2 regions of the Neorhizobium sp. PAMB6630 genome follow, and region 1 is predicted to be linked to the other one. Evidence: riboswitches for the same ligand, from Rfam matches in the RefSeq annotation. Region 1 holds a riboswitch; the other holds the start of a gene.

Region 1 (7,968 bases):
GATAATCGTCGAGGAACAGAACCAGTGGCTCCCCGATGCGGCGAAGGCGCGTGGCAAGGATCGACAAAAGCGAGGCCACCGGCAGGCTTGCCGCGTCCAGGCCGCCGCCTTCATCCGGGAGGAGCGGCTGCAGAGCATCCAGCAGCGTCAACAAAAACTGCCGCTGGTCGCAATGCTCCGGTTCCAGTGACACCCAAAGGCAACGAACCTTCAGCGCAACCAGCGTTTCGTGCCACTGCGCTGCAAAGGATGTCTTGCCATATCCCGCCGAACCGACGACCGTCGTCAGCCGGCGCAGGCCTGAACGTTGCAGGCCATCCAGCAGACCGCGCCGTTTGATCGGGCGCTGGCCATTGATCGGCGGTGCATATCGGTTCTGATCGTTCATGGTGCCAACTTGCGGCGGTGCGCTGCAATTGGCAAGTTCCTCTCGACGGCCAAACACGGCAACTCCCTGGAAATCCATGAGAACTGACAGGGTTTCAGACGAAAAATGTGTGTCTGGCCCGGGCCTGCAGGCGGCCTGCTGCTGCCGAAGTGTGCGATGGCATGCAAAACCTGCCATTCAACCGCTCAGCGTCGGCGGACCTGCCGCTCCAGCCGCCTTTGCAGGTCTTTGTGCAGCACCGGTTGGCCGTGGCCGCAATAGAGCGCGAGTGCGACCAAACCAGCGGTTCCTGCGATGGCTCCGGCGAGGGCCATGTTATCGACAAGCGAGAAAACGAAGGCGGCGCTGAGCACTGTTGCAGCGGCAAGCACGGCCACCAGAAAGGGAAGCGGGCTCTGCAACAGGTGCTTTCCCCCGCGTTTGTCACCGTCTTCCGACGCAACAGGCAAAGCATAGATGCCATAACGGGCGTGACGTTCGGCGACACGCTCTGAGAAGAGCGGGTCAAGCGGCTCGTTTCGCGATGTCCACAGGTCGCGGCCACAAAAAGCAAACACCGCCCAGACCACAAGTCCGACAAACAGCAAGATCTCGAATGCGAGATCATATTGCCCGGTGACAAGAGACGTCACGAGCGAAGCCACAAGGCCCGCCTCGAAGACGGCCGCGATCAGAAGAACTGCGGCCGCGCCCTGTTTCATCTGGCACCGCCTGCGCGGGCGACGGGCCGGCGCGTATCCAGCGAAGCCACCTGCGGGTTGCGTTCCAGCAACGGCGCCAGACTGTGTGGATGCCCGAAGAGGAACCCTTGAACCCACTTGGCCCCGGCCGCCTGCGCGACGACAAGATCCGCCTCGCTTTCGACCGCCCCGACCACGACCTCTTCTGCCACGTGGCGGGCAAGCGAAATCAGATGGCCAAGCAGTTGCGGCGCGTCCGAACCGCGGGTGCGGATACGTCCGGCATCGATCTTGATCACATCGAAGCGCGTGTGGCGCGCATATCCGATGGAGCTGAAGCCGGTGCCGAAATCATCGAGTGCGACACGGCAACCCACTTGCTGAATATGCGACACGAACTCCACCACCGCCTCGAAGCTGTAGGGACGCCCCGATTCCGAGATCTCGATGACCATGCGGTGACCGATGCCGGCCTCGCGCACCAGGCGCGGGAAAACCAGCCGCCACCACAGATCCTCCGAGGCTGACAACGCTGACATATTGCATCCCAGCACCGCGTCGGGCCGGCGGCACAGTTCCGCGATCACAGCCTGGGCGATGCGGCGATCAAACACCTGCGTCAGACCAAGACGCTCCAGTGCCGGCGCGTAAACGCCAGGCATGACAACGCGGCCATCTTCGTCCGACAGGCGCACGACGCATTCCGAATAAAGCAGGTTTGCAGCGTCGGTTGCACTGCAGACGGGCTGCTCCACCAGCGCAAAGCGCGCATTGAACAGCGCTTCATAAGCAATCGCCGCCGCACTCATGTCGATGCGGTATTCCTGAGCGCTGACCTGCGAGGCCGTATGCAGGGCTTCCGAGGTTTCGGGCGCCGAATTGCGGCAGCTGAGAGCAACAACGATACGGTTATAACCAACCGATATGGGCAGGGCGGCCGCGGCACACATGGCCTCGTTGACGCGCGACCAGCTCGGCATACCATTGCAGCACTCGAGCGGAGCGGCCACGCCCCAGCTCTCAATGCTGAACGGCGCGTCCATCGAACGCTCCAGGCGGCGGGCGACTTCCGCCAGCACGCGGCCGGCGACACCCTCGCCGAAATGCGCGGAAATATCTCCGAGATTATCGATAGTAATGCACATGGCGGCGGTCGCATTCATCAAAGCGCCCTCCAGCTGATCATGTACACGCATCCTGCAACGCCACCGGCATAGCAAGAAGCGTTACCCACTTCGTTGATGAACGGCCTGAATACACCGTTCGAGGAACCAACGATATCGAGCTCATCCCGGTCCGAGGAGCGCTTGCGCAGAAATTCTACCGCATCGCCATACCCCGGATTACAGCTATCATAGCTGATTTCACCCTGCATAAAGGGATCCCTTTTTCCGACGGTGTCTTGTATTAAGAAGTCGTTAATTTTTCAGTGTTTTATGAATTCTGGGTTCCAACAAAACGCGAGTTATTTTTACAAGATTTATCGCATTATTGTCAATGGTAACACTTATAGTGAAATCAAGCTTTCTGCGCATTTTTTGTACCTTGGGCACTGAATAGGCACGGCGCCGAAAGTGGAAAAATCATATATTTCAAGCCACAAACTGTATACCGACACAGAACGGCAGAATTTGTCTGCCGCCTGAAACTTTGTTGCCAGCCAACCCCGCAATCGGGATTGCAAAGAGCGACGCAGACGAACAATGCGCGACACCGCAACTCACACATCAAGCAATGAGCGATAGGCGCCGGTCGACGAAGCAAATCAGCGTCAGCGGCGATCTAGCGCATTGATCCCTAAATGAAAAGCCAGTTAAAACATATTCATGACTGCGCATAAACGGACCCGAGGCAGGGCCAAAAGGCCGCACCGCACCCTGGCTCCAGTCCATCACGGCGAAGAACAAAAGGAGTGTCGCGCCGCTCATTTCGCTCGGCGAAGCACCCGCTCAGCTTTTACCGCAACACTATATCTGACGACAGATTCGCCTGCAAATGAGACAAGAACAAGGCAAACAGCGGTTTGCCGTAACGTCGCACCGCGACATGGCAGAAGATCCGGCGCAGGCGCTAGTATTTCTTTCCGGTATCGCTCCAAAACGGGACGGAAGAAAAACATGCAAGAACCGTTTCCGACGCGCCCGTCCCGAAAAGGGGCAAATTTTGCCGCGCTACCGTGATCACCGATCCATTATGGAGCGGGCAAGAGTTGAGCACCCTAGAGCGCTTGCAAACCCGCAACTGACGATCCCCGTAGCCGCGACGGGATGCCCGCATCCTTCCGGCGGGGATCGACCATCGCCAAACCCGCCAGGCGGCAGGGACCGGACGCCATGTCACAATTTCCGATAGGTCGAAGGCGCTCGTCATGAGCATCGCCGGTCTGAACCACGCTGCCGGCTGGCGATTCGCTGTCAGCACGCACCAAGCGGGCAAAGCCGCTCCTGTGCAAAATCCGGGAAACCCTCTGGACAAAACACTTGCGCGCCTCTAGACGTAACGATATTACATTACATAACGAAGGCAGATCGTTTTGCGGTCATGCTGCGCCTTGACGCGGTGTTGTATGGCAGCTTAACTGGTCGTTGATGGTTCCCCAATCCGGCTTTCCGGACGAGGGGATTAATAGGGAACACGGTGCAGAGCCCATTTGGGGTCCAAAGCCGTGGCTGCCCCCGCAACTGTAAGCGGATGCCGATCATCCTTGTGGCGCCTGATAAAGGCGCCATGCCACTGCACGACAAAAGCGTGCGGGAAGGCAGATGAGAAGCGCTAACCGTGAGCCAGGAGACCTGCCATCGCACTGAAGTCCAACGTCACGGGCGGGGATGCCCGGAACAGGAGCTGACAATGAATGACACTCGCTTTTGCGAGCACCGCATGTCGAACCCTCAAGCGCCCCAAACGCCAGACATCCGTTCACCGAGGCTGGCTGCAGCCGAGGTGCCTTATCGCAGGTCCGTTTGACGGCCATACACTGACAGGGTTTGACCAATGATTTCCAGCATGACGCAGTTGCTGCGCCGGGCCGTACCGGCTTTGCAGCTTTTTGCCGGCCTTGCCGCCACATTTGTCGCTTCGGGCGCTTTAGCCACTGAAACCACCTATCCGCTGACGCTCCAGAACTGCGGGCGACAGATTACCTTTTCAAAAACGCCGGAAAGGGCCGTGTCGCTCGGACAAAGCACGACGGAAATTCTCTATATGCTCGGTCTCTCCAAGACAGTGGTTGGCACGGCCGTCTGGCTGGGGCCGGTGCTGAAGGGTTATGAGGAGGCCAATGCGGCCGTGCCGCGCCTTGCCGATAACGACCCGAGCTTTGAAAGCGTCATCGCCACAAAGCCCGATCTCGTCACGGTGCAGTTCCAGTGGCATGTCGGGCCAAAGGGCACCGTCGGCTCGATTGCTCAGTTTGAGGATCTCGGCGTGCCGGTCTACACCTCGCCGTCGGATTGCATCGGCAAGGACAATTCCTCCGGCGGCGACGGTGTGCGGGCAGAAGCCTTCAGCATGGACCTGATCTACCAGGAAATCCGCGACCTCGCCCGGATCTTTAACGTTCAAGATCGCGGCGAGCAGGTGGTGGCCGATCTTGTGGCGCGCGAACAGGCCGCCCGCGCCAAGGTGGCAGGCGCCACGTCAAAACTATCGGCCGTCTTCTGGTTTTCCAGCGCAACGCTTGCCGCAGACCCTTATGTGGCCGGCAAGAACGGTGCGCCGGGCTACATCATGAAGGCGCTCGGCATAGAAAACGTCATCGACAGCGACGAGGAATGGCCAACCGTCGGCTGGGAAACGATTGCACGGGCCAACCCGTCGATCATCGTCACCGCCCGCATGGAACGGCGCCGTTATCCCGCCGATGACATCGCCGTCAAGACGGCCTTCCTGCAGAAGGATCCGGTTGTCAGCCTGATGCCGACGGTGAAGGCCGGTCATGTGGTGGAAATGGACGCGCAGACGATGAACCCGACCATCCGCACCATCGATGGCATCGAGGTTCTGGCCGATGCGATTGCCAAGGCGGGCCTTTCGCGTTGAAGCACAGCCGCACGCGCATGGCGGTGGGGGCAGCCTGTGCTGCCCTTGCTGCCCTTCTACTCGCGCTCTGGTTTGGAGCCGCCATCGGCGAAACGGCAATTCCGTTCGAGGTGGTGGCGAAAACTGCCGCCAACCGCCTGTTCGGCGCCGGTTACCCGCTTGATGCCATCGATGAAGGCATCGTGTGGAGCTACCGGCTGTCGCGTGTGGTGGTGGCCGCCTGCTGCGGGGCGGCGCTCTCCTTGTCTGGCGTCGTGCTGCAGTCGCTGCTGCGCAATCCGCTGGCCGACCCTTACGTGCTCGGCATTTCCGCCGGTGCGTCCACCGGCGCGGTATCGGTTGCGATCTTGGGGCTCGGCGGCGGCATGATCGGCCTGCCGCTCGGCGCCTTTGCCGGCGCCGTCATCGCCTTTGTGCTGGTCAGCCTCTTGGCCATGCGTGCCGGGCGCGGCTCGGCCGCCATCATTCTGGCGGGTATTGCAGGCTCGCAGCTCTTTCACGCGCTGACCTCCTTTGTCGTGACGAAAGCTGCCAATGCCGAACAGGCGCGCGGCATCATGTTCTGGCTGCTCGGCAACCTCTCAGGTGTGCGCTGGCCGGATGTGACGCTGGCACTGCCGGTGGCAATCGTCGGCCTTGTCATCTGCCTGGGGCAGGCCCGCGCGCTGGATGCCTTTGCCTTCGGCAAGGAATCGGCCGCCTCGCTTGGCATTCCGGTGCGCCGGGTTACCGTCATCCTCATTGCAACGACGGCGATGATGACGGCGGTCATGGTGTCGCTGGTCGGCTCCATCGGGTTTGTCGGGCTGGTCATTCCGCATGCCACCCGCATGCTGGTCGGCGTGCGCCACGGCGTTCTTCTGCCGGCCGCCGCCATCGTCGGCGCCATCTTCATGATTGCGGCAGACGTTCTGTCGCGTATTCTCATCCAGGGTCAGGTGCTGCCAATCGGCGTGGTGACGGCGCTTTTTGGCGCCCCCGCCTTTGCCCTCATCATGAGCCAGCGGAGGGCAAGTCTTTGAAGGTCGAGGCAGACAATCTCTCGCTGGTCAGCGGCGGCAACATGCTCGTGCGTGATGTCTCGTTCACCGTCGCATCCGGCGAATTTTTCGGCATTATCGGGCCGAACGGATCGGGCAAGACGAGCCTGATTTCCATGCTCTGCGGGCTGCGCAAGCCGCGCACCGGCACGGTCACCCTGGACAGGGAACCGCTTGCAAAACTTGCCCGGCGCGATCTCGCAAGGCGTCTGGCGCTGGTGGAACAGCAGGCCGATACATCCGAGCGCATGACGGCGCGCCAGGCGGTGGAGCTTGGCCGCACGCCCTATCTCGGACTATCGTCGCCGTGGTCGCAAAACGATGATGCGATTGTCGATGCAGCGCTGAAAGATGTCGGTATGGCGCATCTTTCCGCGCGCCAGTGGCACACGCTCTCCGGTGGCGAGCGCCAGCGCCTGCACATTGCACGCGCGCTTGCCCAGGCGCCAAGGCTTCTGGTGCTGGACGAACCGACAAACCATCTCGACATCGGCCACCAGATCGGCCTTCTCGATCTGGTGCGTCATCTCGATCTGACTGTCATTGCAGCGCTGCACGATCTCAACCATGCCGCTATGTTCTGCGACCGCATCGCCGTGATGAAATCTGGCCGGATCGTTGCCCTCGGCCGCCCGGCAGAGGTGCTGACGCCTCGGCTGATCCGCGATGTGTTTGACGTGGAGGCTGTGGTGGAGCGCGGCGAAAGCAGCACTTGCTCCATCCGCTTTGCGCCGGCAAGACGGATGGCTGCGGAGTAAGAGGTAACCTCGCTCACGCAACGGCGCCCCAAAAAAACGCCGGGGCAAGCCTGTTGCTTGCCCCGGCGCTACATCAAAAAACTTAAGCAGCCGGCTGCTTGGTCTTGCGCAGGTACGGCAGAACCGCATCGAAGGCGCCAAAACGGGTGATCGCATCCTCGTTGGAGACGGCAGCGGTGATGATAACGTCTTCGCCCGGCTGCCAGTTGGCCGGCGTTGCCACCTGGTGCTTGGCCGTCAGCTGGATCGAATCGATGGCGCGCAGGATCTCGTTGAAGTTGCGGCCTGTTGTCATCGGATAGGTGAGGATCAGCTTGATCTTCTTGTCCGGGCCGATGACATAAACAGAGCGCACGGTGGCGTTGTCAGCAGGCGTGCGGCCTTCCGAGCTTTCGCCAGCACCGGCCGGCAGCATGTCATAAAGCTTTGCGACCTTCAGGTCCTTGTCGCCGATCAGCGGATATTCCACGTCATAACCGGTTGCCGTGCGGATATCGTCCTTCCACTTGCCGTGGCTTTCAACCGGATCGACGGAAATGCCGATGATCTTGACGCCGCGTTTCTGAAACTCGCCTTCGAGGCCGGCCATCGCGCCAAGCTCTGTCGTGCAGACGGGGGTGAAATTCTTCGGATGCGAGAAGAGAACCGCCCAGCCATTGCCGATCCATTCATGGAAATTGAGCGGCCCGACCGTGGTCTCGGCGGTAAAATCCGGGGCGATATCGTTGATGCGCAAAGACAAGGGATGTTCCTCCAGGACATTGAAAACAGGATGCCCTGAAGATAGGCGCAAATCTTTTCGATACGAGGGAGGCTGTTGCGGCAAATCGCCCATCCGGGCAATTTCATTCTCTTTTTCGCGCCATCCTTGCAGTCCCCCGGCAAAGCGTCCGTTCCGCCCGCTCACCCAATCCTTTGACAATTCAAATAACGGTTCGTACAGCTTTGGCAAAAGAAGAACCGAGGGGACGCCTGCGCATGACGGAACCGGATGAAACCAGCATGGACCTTGAAATCACCACGCATGCCCGCTCCAAACCGGAAACGCGGCTGTGGCTTCG
Region 2 (7,968 bases), on a different replicon from region 1:
CCCGTTGCCGGGTCCTGCACCGGGCGCGCGCCCATCAGTGCCAGCCCCTGCGCCACCTCCTCGCCGCCGCTTCGAAGCGTCGCACTGCCCCAGAGGTCGATGACGAGGCTTTTTGGCCAGTCGCCATAATCCTGCATGTAGCGTCGGATCACCTCGTCGGCGGCAAGTTTTCCAAGCTCGAAGGCGGTCGGCGTCGGCATGGTGCGCGGATCGGAGGCGTAGAGATTGCGGCCCGTCGGCAGCACGTCACGCCGGCCTCGCGCCGGCGCACCGGAAGGGCCGGGGCTGATATGGCGGCCATCCAGCGCATCCATCAGGCTCTGGCGCTCGCGCAAAACACTGTCGGTGCGCGCCGGGTCCGTCTCGCGCGCGTCTTCCTGGCCAAAGACATGCTGGCCGTCCTTGATGGCAAAGTCCTTGAGGTCGCAGAGAAACGCATCGATGCGCGACAGCGCGGTATCGGGATCGTCGGTGTGCGAAACGCCGGCCTCGCCGGCAAGGCCGGTTTCCTCTGCCGCCTCGATGATCAGTTTTGCCAGACGGTCTCGGCGGCGGCGATCCAGCCCGTCGGCCTGCGCATATTCATCGACCAGAAGTTCCAGCTTCTGCTGGGCCTCGGACAGCCCAGCTTCGGCAAGGATCGGCGGCAGATGGCCAAGGGTCAGCGCTGCAATCCGCCGTTTGGCAACCGCCGCCTCGCCGGGATTGGACACGATAAAGGGATAGATCACCGGCAGATGCCCGGTAACAAGGTCTGGAAAGCAGCTTTTCGTCAGCGCCACCGTCTTGCCCGGCAGCCATTCCAGCGTGCCATGGGCGCCAACATGCACGATGGCATGGGCCTTCAGATCGCGCTGCATCCAGGCTCCGAAGGCGATCAGCGCATGGCGCGGCGGGCGGGCCGGATCGTGATAATCGGTGCGCCGGTCAGCTTCGCGGCCGCGATCTGGTGCAAGGGCGACCGTGATATTGCCGAAACGGGCGGCGTGGAAGGAAAAGCCATCTGGCCCAAACGCTTCGTCCGCCTGCGGTTCGCCCCAGGTGGCGGTGACGGCATTTTTGGCGTCGTCCGGCAGGGTGGCGAGATAGCGCGCATAATCGTCGCGGGCGAGGTGCTGCGATCCGGTCAGGATCCGGTCCATCAGCGCCTTTGCCGTGTCGGGAATATCCGAAACGCCATATCCTTGCCCGGCTAACTGAATGAGCATCTGCCGCACGCTTTCCGGCACATCCAGACCGACCGCATAACCGGTGCGGCCGGCAGCGCCCGGATAATCCGGCATCAGGATGACGATCCGGCGCTCAGCCCGCGGCGTCTGCTGAAGCGCCAGATGCCGGGCGATGCGGTCTGCCACGGCCTCCACCCGGTCGGGCTCCGGGCGGTTGGCAAAGCCCGAAAAACCATAGGCCGTGTCGCCTTCGCGCTCGGCCTTGAAGGAGAGCACGCCGGCCAGTATGCGCCCATCCAGTTCCGGCAGCACCACATGCATGGCCAGATCCGAGGGTCCGAGCCCGCGCTGGCTGCCGATCCAGGCCTCGCGTTTTGTGGTGGCGATGACAGCCTGAAAAACCGGCACGCCGAGCCGGTCGAACAGGGTTTTTCCGTCCGGTTCCGCGTGGCTGGCAAAGGCTGTCGCGGTGATGATCGCGGCAGGCTCAAGGCGCGACAACGTCTCGTGGAGGAAGGTGAGGGTTCCCGCATCCTTCAGCCCCGGCACGAAGACAGGAAGCGGCGCAAAGCCGCGCGCGGCAAGCGCTTGCGACAGCGCATCGATGGGGGCGATATCGCCGGCAAGCAGCATGGAACGGTAAAACAGGAGCGGCAGGATTTTTTTGCCCGCCAAACCCTCCAGCGCCTCTGGAAGGGAGACCACGCCGTGGCCGGGCCGGTAAAAGCCAAGTTTTGGCACGGCCTCAGCCACCGGCCGCACGTCGCCTCGACCATCTGCCAGCGCGAAAAGACTTGTCGCCAGCCGGTCGAGATTGTCAGGCCCGCCCTCGCGGAAGAAGGCGAGGAGGCGGGTGATCTCGTCGGTGGATACGGTGGAGGCGGCCGTCAGGCGGTCGTCCGTCTCGCTGCATTCACCGGGCAGAAGAATGAGGGGAATTTTGTTCCGGCGCGCCAGATGCGAAAGCTCTTCGACCCCGTAACGCCAGCGGTCATAACCGCCGAGCACGCGCACCATCAGCACCCGTGCATGGCGGGCGACCTTGTCGATCCAGAGATCGACGGACATCGGGTGGCGCAGGTCTGAAAGCTGGGCAAGGCGCAGCGACAGGTCTGCGCGCGACAGCCTGTCCCAGGCGGATGCCATGCCGTTCAGGTCGCTGTCGGTAAAGGACAGCACCACCACATCGCCCGGCGTCTGGTTGAGATCGACCGGTTCGATCAGATCGTCGAGCGACGAGGATGTGGTGGCAAGGATGTGCATCAGGCCGCCAATATTTGTCCGATTCGGGCGGCATCGATGCCCTTTTCGCCGATCACGACAAGGCGCGAACGACGGTCTTCGCCGACACCCCAGGCGCGGTCAAAATAATGGTTCACGCGCGGGCCGACGGCCTGCACCAGAAGCCGCATAGGCTTGCCCTTTACTTCCACATAACCCTTGATGCGCAGTACCTTTTCGGCCGCCGTCACATCGGCAATGCGCCGGCTGAGGCTTTCGGGATCAGAAATTGCGGAGATATCAAGAACAAAGCTGTCGAAATCGTCGTGCTCGTGGTCCAGTTCATCATCGTGATGCGTCTTGCGGTTCTCGATGTCGTCCTCGACGGCAAGCCCGAGGCCGATGAACACGGCCGGATCGACCGCGCCCTTTTCAGAATTGACGATGCGCACCGCACGCGGCAGGTGGGCGCTCACATGGGCGCGGGCCTTTTCCAGATCGGCAGCGGAAAGAAGATCGGCCTTGGTGAGAATGACGAGATCGGCGCAGGCAATCTGGTCTTCGAACACTTCCTCGACGGGGTCGTCATGGTCGAGCGCGTCGTCGTTGACCCGCTGCGCCGCCAGTGCCTCCATGTCGTCGGCCACGCGGCCTTCGGCCAGCGCCAGCCCGTCCACAACGGCGATCACGCCATCCACGGTCACGCGGCTTTTGACGCTCGGCCACTGGAAGGCCTGGATCAGGGGCTTCGGCAGTGCAAGGCCGGAGGTTTCGATCAGGATATGATCCACCTTCGGTTCCATCGCCAGAATGCGGTCGATCGCCGGCACGAAATCATCGGCCACCGTGCAGCAGATGCAGCCGTTCGCCAGCTCAATGATGTTGTCTTCGGGGCAGTTTTCGATGCCGCAGCTTTTCAGGATCTCGCCATCGATGCCGACATCACCGAACTCGTTGACGATGATGGCAAGCCGCTTGCCCTTGATGTTCTGCAGCGCCTGGGCAAGCAGCGTGGTTTTGCCGGCGCCGAGAAAGCCGGTGACAACCGTGCAGGGAATGCGGGCGAGGGAAGAGGTCATGGGATCGTCCTTCAAGGCTTCTGGTTCTGGGATTGAACGGGCGGAAACGGCGGAATGCGGGCAATCATGCCGCGTTTCAGGCTGTCCGGGCGGCCTTTCCACGGCATCAGCCCATCGGCCGAGCCGGCAAGCAGGCGCGCGCCCATGAGAAGATCCTCGCCGCTCTCGGTGGTGAGATCACCGAAAATATAGCTCCAGCCGGTGCTGCTCTGGATGCTGGCGCTGAGGCCCCGCTTGCAATTGGCAAGGCAGGCAACACTCTTCACCTCGATGCCGGGTTCGTTATGGTGAGCAAGGTTTTGTGCCAGCACGGCGCCCTCACGGGGGGCTGCCGGGTCTTGCGTGGCGCTGCGGCAGGTTTCGCAGACATGCACGATAACCGCACGGACGGGGATATCCGCCGTCTCTGGACGCTCGTTTCGTGCTGATAAATCCACTGTCACCCCACCTTTACCGATGTGCCTGAACGGCCTGTCAAACGATAGCGGGGTGCAGACACGGAAGGCTGCCCTCGGCGCCCCCCTGTCTTTCGAAAACTATCCGTTCCGGAGCACCCCGCCCGGCTGGATCATCTGTCGTCAACGGCAGGTCTCCTGGCTCGCGGATCGTCGCCCGTGCGCCGCCTTCCCGAAGTTGCCTTCAGTGGCCTGATGCGCCGGACTACCCGCTTACAGTTGCGGGGGCAGCCGTGGTTTAGGTTTTTGAAAAACCGCACCACGTTCCCTCTTAGCTTTCCCCGTTGCCGGGAAAAGACCGTTGTCCCTGTCACTATGCGCTTAGCCGCTTGCGTGTCAATGGCAGCGCGCAAGGCATTGCCGCGGGAAAAGGTTCGACTATAGTCCCGCCTCCCGAGGATGCGCCAGGAGAGCCTGATGAAGGAAATCGACGAACGCGAGGCCGAACGCCACCGCCGCAAGATGGAAAACCGCAAGGCCGTGCAGGATGCGGAAGTGGCGGAAAAGACCCTCGAAAAGGGTCTGCTGATCGTCAATACCGGCCCCGGCAAGGGCAAATCGACGGCAGCCTTCGGGCTTGCGCTGCGCATGCTCGGCCATGGCCGCAAGGTGGCGGTGGTGCAATTCATCAAGGGTGCCTGGGATACGGGCGAGCGCGTGGCGCTGCAGGCGTTTGGCGACCGGATGATCTGGCACACGATGGGCGAGGGTTTTACCTGGGACACGCAGGACCTGAAACGCGACGTGGCCGCCGCCGAACGCGCCTGGGACAAGGCGCTGGAGATGATGGCCGAGCCTGACGTCGGCCTCTTGATCCTCGACGAGTTGAACATTGCACTGCGCTACGATTACCTCGATCTCGAGCGGGTGATTGCCGATCTCTCAGCCCGCCGGCCGGACCTGCATGTCATCGTCACCGGGCGCAATGCCAAGCCTGCGCTCATCGAGGCCGCCGACATGGTGACCGAGATGACGCTGGTGAAACATCACTTCAAGGCAGGCGTGAAGGCGCAGGCCGGGATCGAGTTCTGATGACGCAGCAACGACCCGCCAAGGCATTGATGTTCCAGGGCACCGGTTCGGATGTCGGCAAATCGCTCATCGTGGCGGGGCTTGCGCGTGCGTTCACCCTGCGCGGGCTTCGTGTTCTGCCGTTCAAGCCGCAGAACATGTCGAACAATGCGGCGGTGACCGCCGATGGCGGCGAAATTGGCCGGGCGCAGGCGCTGCAGGCGCGTGCGGCGCGGGCGCCGCTTTCCGTCCACATGAACCCGGTGCTTCTGAAACCCCAGAGCGAGGTTGGCGCGCAGCTGGTGGTGCAGGGCCGTGTGGAAGGCAATGCCAAGGCTGCCGAATACCAGGAGATCAAGGCCGGCCTGATGCCGCGCGTGCTCGACAGCTTTTCCCGCCTGAAAGCCGAGGCCGATCTGGTGCTGGTGGAGGGGGCGGGCAGCGCATCGGAGGTGAACCTGCGGCGCAATGACATTGCCAATATGGGTTTTGCGCGGGCCGCCGACGTGCCGGTGGTGCTGATCGGTGATATCGACCGCGGCGGCGTGATCGCAAGCCTTGCCGGCACGAAACTGGTGCTGGAGCCGCAAGATGCCGCGATGATCCGCGCCTTTATCGTCAACCGCTTTCGCGGTGACCCGACGCTGTTTGCCGAGGGCATGACGATGATTGAGGGTTTTACCGGCTGGGCACCCATCGGCCTCCTGCCGCATTTTGCCGAAGCCACAAGTCTTCCGGCCGAGGATGCGCTGGCGCTTCAATCCAGACCCGCCGCAAAGGTCGGCACCAAACTCCGCATTGCCGTGCCGATCCTGCCGCATGTATCCAATTTCGATGATCTCGATCCGCTGGATGCCGAACCACAGGTGGAGCTTGTGCGGGTAAGACCGGGGGAGGTTCTTCCAGCCGATGCCGATCTTGTGCTGCTTCTTGGTTCAAAAGCCACGATTGCAGACCTGCAGGTGCTCAAGCAATCCGGTCTGGATATCGATATCGCCGCCCACCGTCGCCGTGGCAAGCCGGTGCTCGGCCTTTGCGGCGGATATCAGATGCTCGGCAAGACGGTGGCGGATCCCGAGGGTATCGAAGGTCCCGCCGGTGCCGTGGAACAGGGGCTCGGCCTCCTCGACGTGGAAACCCGGCTGACCGGGCAAAAACATCTCGTCGCAGTCTCCGGCGAGACGGCCGATGGAAACTCCTTTGCCGGCTATGAAATGCATGTCGGTGAAACGACCGGACTGGACCGGACGCGATGCTTTGCCCAGATCGGCGGTGAACCGGAAGGGGCTTGCTCGGCCGACGGGCTGGTCAGCGGCACCTATATCCACGGCCTGTTTGCCGATGACCGCCAGCGCTCGTCATGGCTGACGCGGCTTGGCGGCGATGAAACGCGGCTTGATTACGAACAGGGCGTGGAGGACGTGCTCGACCGGCTCGCCGCCCATCTGGAACGGCATCTCGATCTGGATCTCTTGCTCAGCCTCGCACGGTAAAGAGGAGGGCGAGGAGCCCGAAGAGGATGATCAGCAATAGGTCTGCGATACGCGAAAGGGCAAGCGCGCGGCGAATATCCGCGCTGGTCGCCTCGCGCCGTCCGCCCTCTCCCATCACATGATCCTCGACCAGGACCCCGCCATAAACGCGGGGGCCTGCAAGACCGAGGCCCAGCGCGCCGGCTATGGCGGCCTCTGGCCAGCCGGCGTTGGGCGATTTGTGGTGGCGCGCATCACGCCGCACCGCAGCCCAGGCCGCTTTCGCCGACGCGCCCGGCAGAAGGGCGGCGGCTGCAATGAACAGCAGCGCCGTCAGGCGCGAGGCGGGCAGGTTGATGAGATCATCAAAGCGGGCTGCCGCCCAGCCGTAGGCGCTGTAGCGGGCGTTCAGGTGGCCGATCATGCTGTCGGCGGTATTGGTGGCCTTGTAGGCGCAGGCACCGGGCAGCCCTCCGACGCCGAGCCAGACGGCTGGCGCGGTCACGCCATCGGAAAAGTTTTCGGCAAGGCTTTCGATGGCGGCGCGGCAGACGGCGGCTTCGTCCAGCTGGTCGGGATCGCGTCCGACGATCATCGACACGGCCTTGCGACCTTTTTCCAGACCGCCGGTTTCCAGCGCATCGGCCACGGCCCGCACATGGTCTTCCAGGCTTTTCTGGGCAAGCATGCTGGAGGAGAGGAGGGCCGTGACGATGAGGCCAAGCGGCAGCCACGCCAGTGCGCTTTCGAGGAGAAGCGCTGGCAGAACAGCGGCGAAAAGCAGGATGAGAAAAGCGAAAAAGCCGTTGCGCTTGCGCTGCCCGAACGGCAGGCCGAGGTCGTTGAACCGTTTTTCCAGCCGGCTGATCAGCGCGCCGATCCAGATGACCGGATGGCCGATGCGATCCACCAGCCATTGCGGATAACCGACAAGCCGTTCAATAAGCAAAGCCAGGAAGGCGAGAGAAAAAGCCATGGATGACAGACAGGATCGACAACAGGGGCGGGACGAGGCGCGGCAGGCGATCGATCACGGCGGCAATCTGGCGCGCGCGGCCCTCATGTTTCCGCAAGCGGCAAAACCGTGGATCGATCTCTCCACCGGCATCAACCCGCACCCTTATGCCTATTCGTCCATCCCCGCCACCGCTTTCTCCCGCCTGCCGGAGCCGGACGATCTTGCTCGTCTGAAGCGTCTTGCCTCGGAAATCTACGGTGCGCCGTCACCGCATCATCTGGCCGCGGCACCCGGCACGCATATCCTTTTGCCGCTGATCATCGAGGCCGTATTCGGCGCCCTGTCCGGTGCTGGAAGACGGGCGGCTATCCTGTCGCCCACCTATGGCGAACATGCGCGCATGGCAAAGCTTTCCGGCTTTGACACCGCCGAGGTGCAGCACTTTGAGGCGCTTTTTGACACAGATCTGGCTGTCGTGGTCAATCCCAACAATCCGGACGGGCGGCTTCTTGGCGCGGGCGATCTTCTGGCACTCTCCCGCCATATGGCGGCAAAGGGCGGGCTTCTGGTCGTGGACGAGGCCTTCATGGAGGTGATCGAACC

What was found. A riboswitch is a leader RNA that binds a small molecule or an ion and turns the genes downstream of it on or off. The one in region 1 is predicted to bind cobalamin.
Region 2: linked by a shared signal. The riboswitch ahead of AC4CWF_RS00910 (DUF1636 family protein) and the one ahead of AC4CWF_RS21275 (ABC transporter substrate-binding protein) in region 1 are both predicted to bind cobalamin.

Annotation. Positions count from the first base shown of each region.
Region 1 covers NZ_JBZAYV010000002.1:545,636-553,603, forward strand. Annotated here, with positions in the region: gene AC4CWF_RS21255 (LuxR C-terminal-related transcriptional regulator) at 1-445, opposite strand, end outside; gene AC4CWF_RS21260 (hypothetical protein) at 574-1,089, opposite strand; gene AC4CWF_RS21265 (EAL domain-containing protein) at 1,086-2,231, opposite strand; gene AC4CWF_RS21270 (hypothetical protein) at 2,231-2,443, opposite strand; cobalamin riboswitch at 3,641-3,882, shown strand; gene AC4CWF_RS21275 (ABC transporter substrate-binding protein) at 4,075-5,109, shown strand; gene AC4CWF_RS21280 (FecCD family ABC transporter permease) at 5,127-6,131, shown strand; gene AC4CWF_RS21285 (ABC transporter ATP-binding protein) at 6,128-6,907, shown strand; gene AC4CWF_RS21290 (peroxiredoxin) at 6,990-7,649, opposite strand; gene AC4CWF_RS21295 (MarR family winged helix-turn-helix transcriptional regulator) at 7,886-7,968, shown strand, end outside.
Region 2 covers NZ_CM177836.1:197,950-205,917, forward strand. Annotated here, with positions in the region: gene cobN (cobaltochelatase subunit CobN) at 1-2,432, opposite strand, end outside; gene cobW (cobalamin biosynthesis protein CobW) at 2,432-3,469, opposite strand; gene AC4CWF_RS00910 (DUF1636 family protein) at 3,481-3,906, opposite strand; cobalamin riboswitch at 4,036-4,242, opposite strand; gene cobO (cob(I)yrinic acid a,c-diamide adenosyltransferase) at 4,342-4,956, shown strand; gene AC4CWF_RS00920 (cobyric acid synthase) at 4,956-6,428, shown strand; gene cbiB (adenosylcobinamide-phosphate synthase CbiB) at 6,412-7,383, opposite strand; gene cobD (threonine-phosphate decarboxylase CobD) at 7,382-7,968, shown strand, end outside.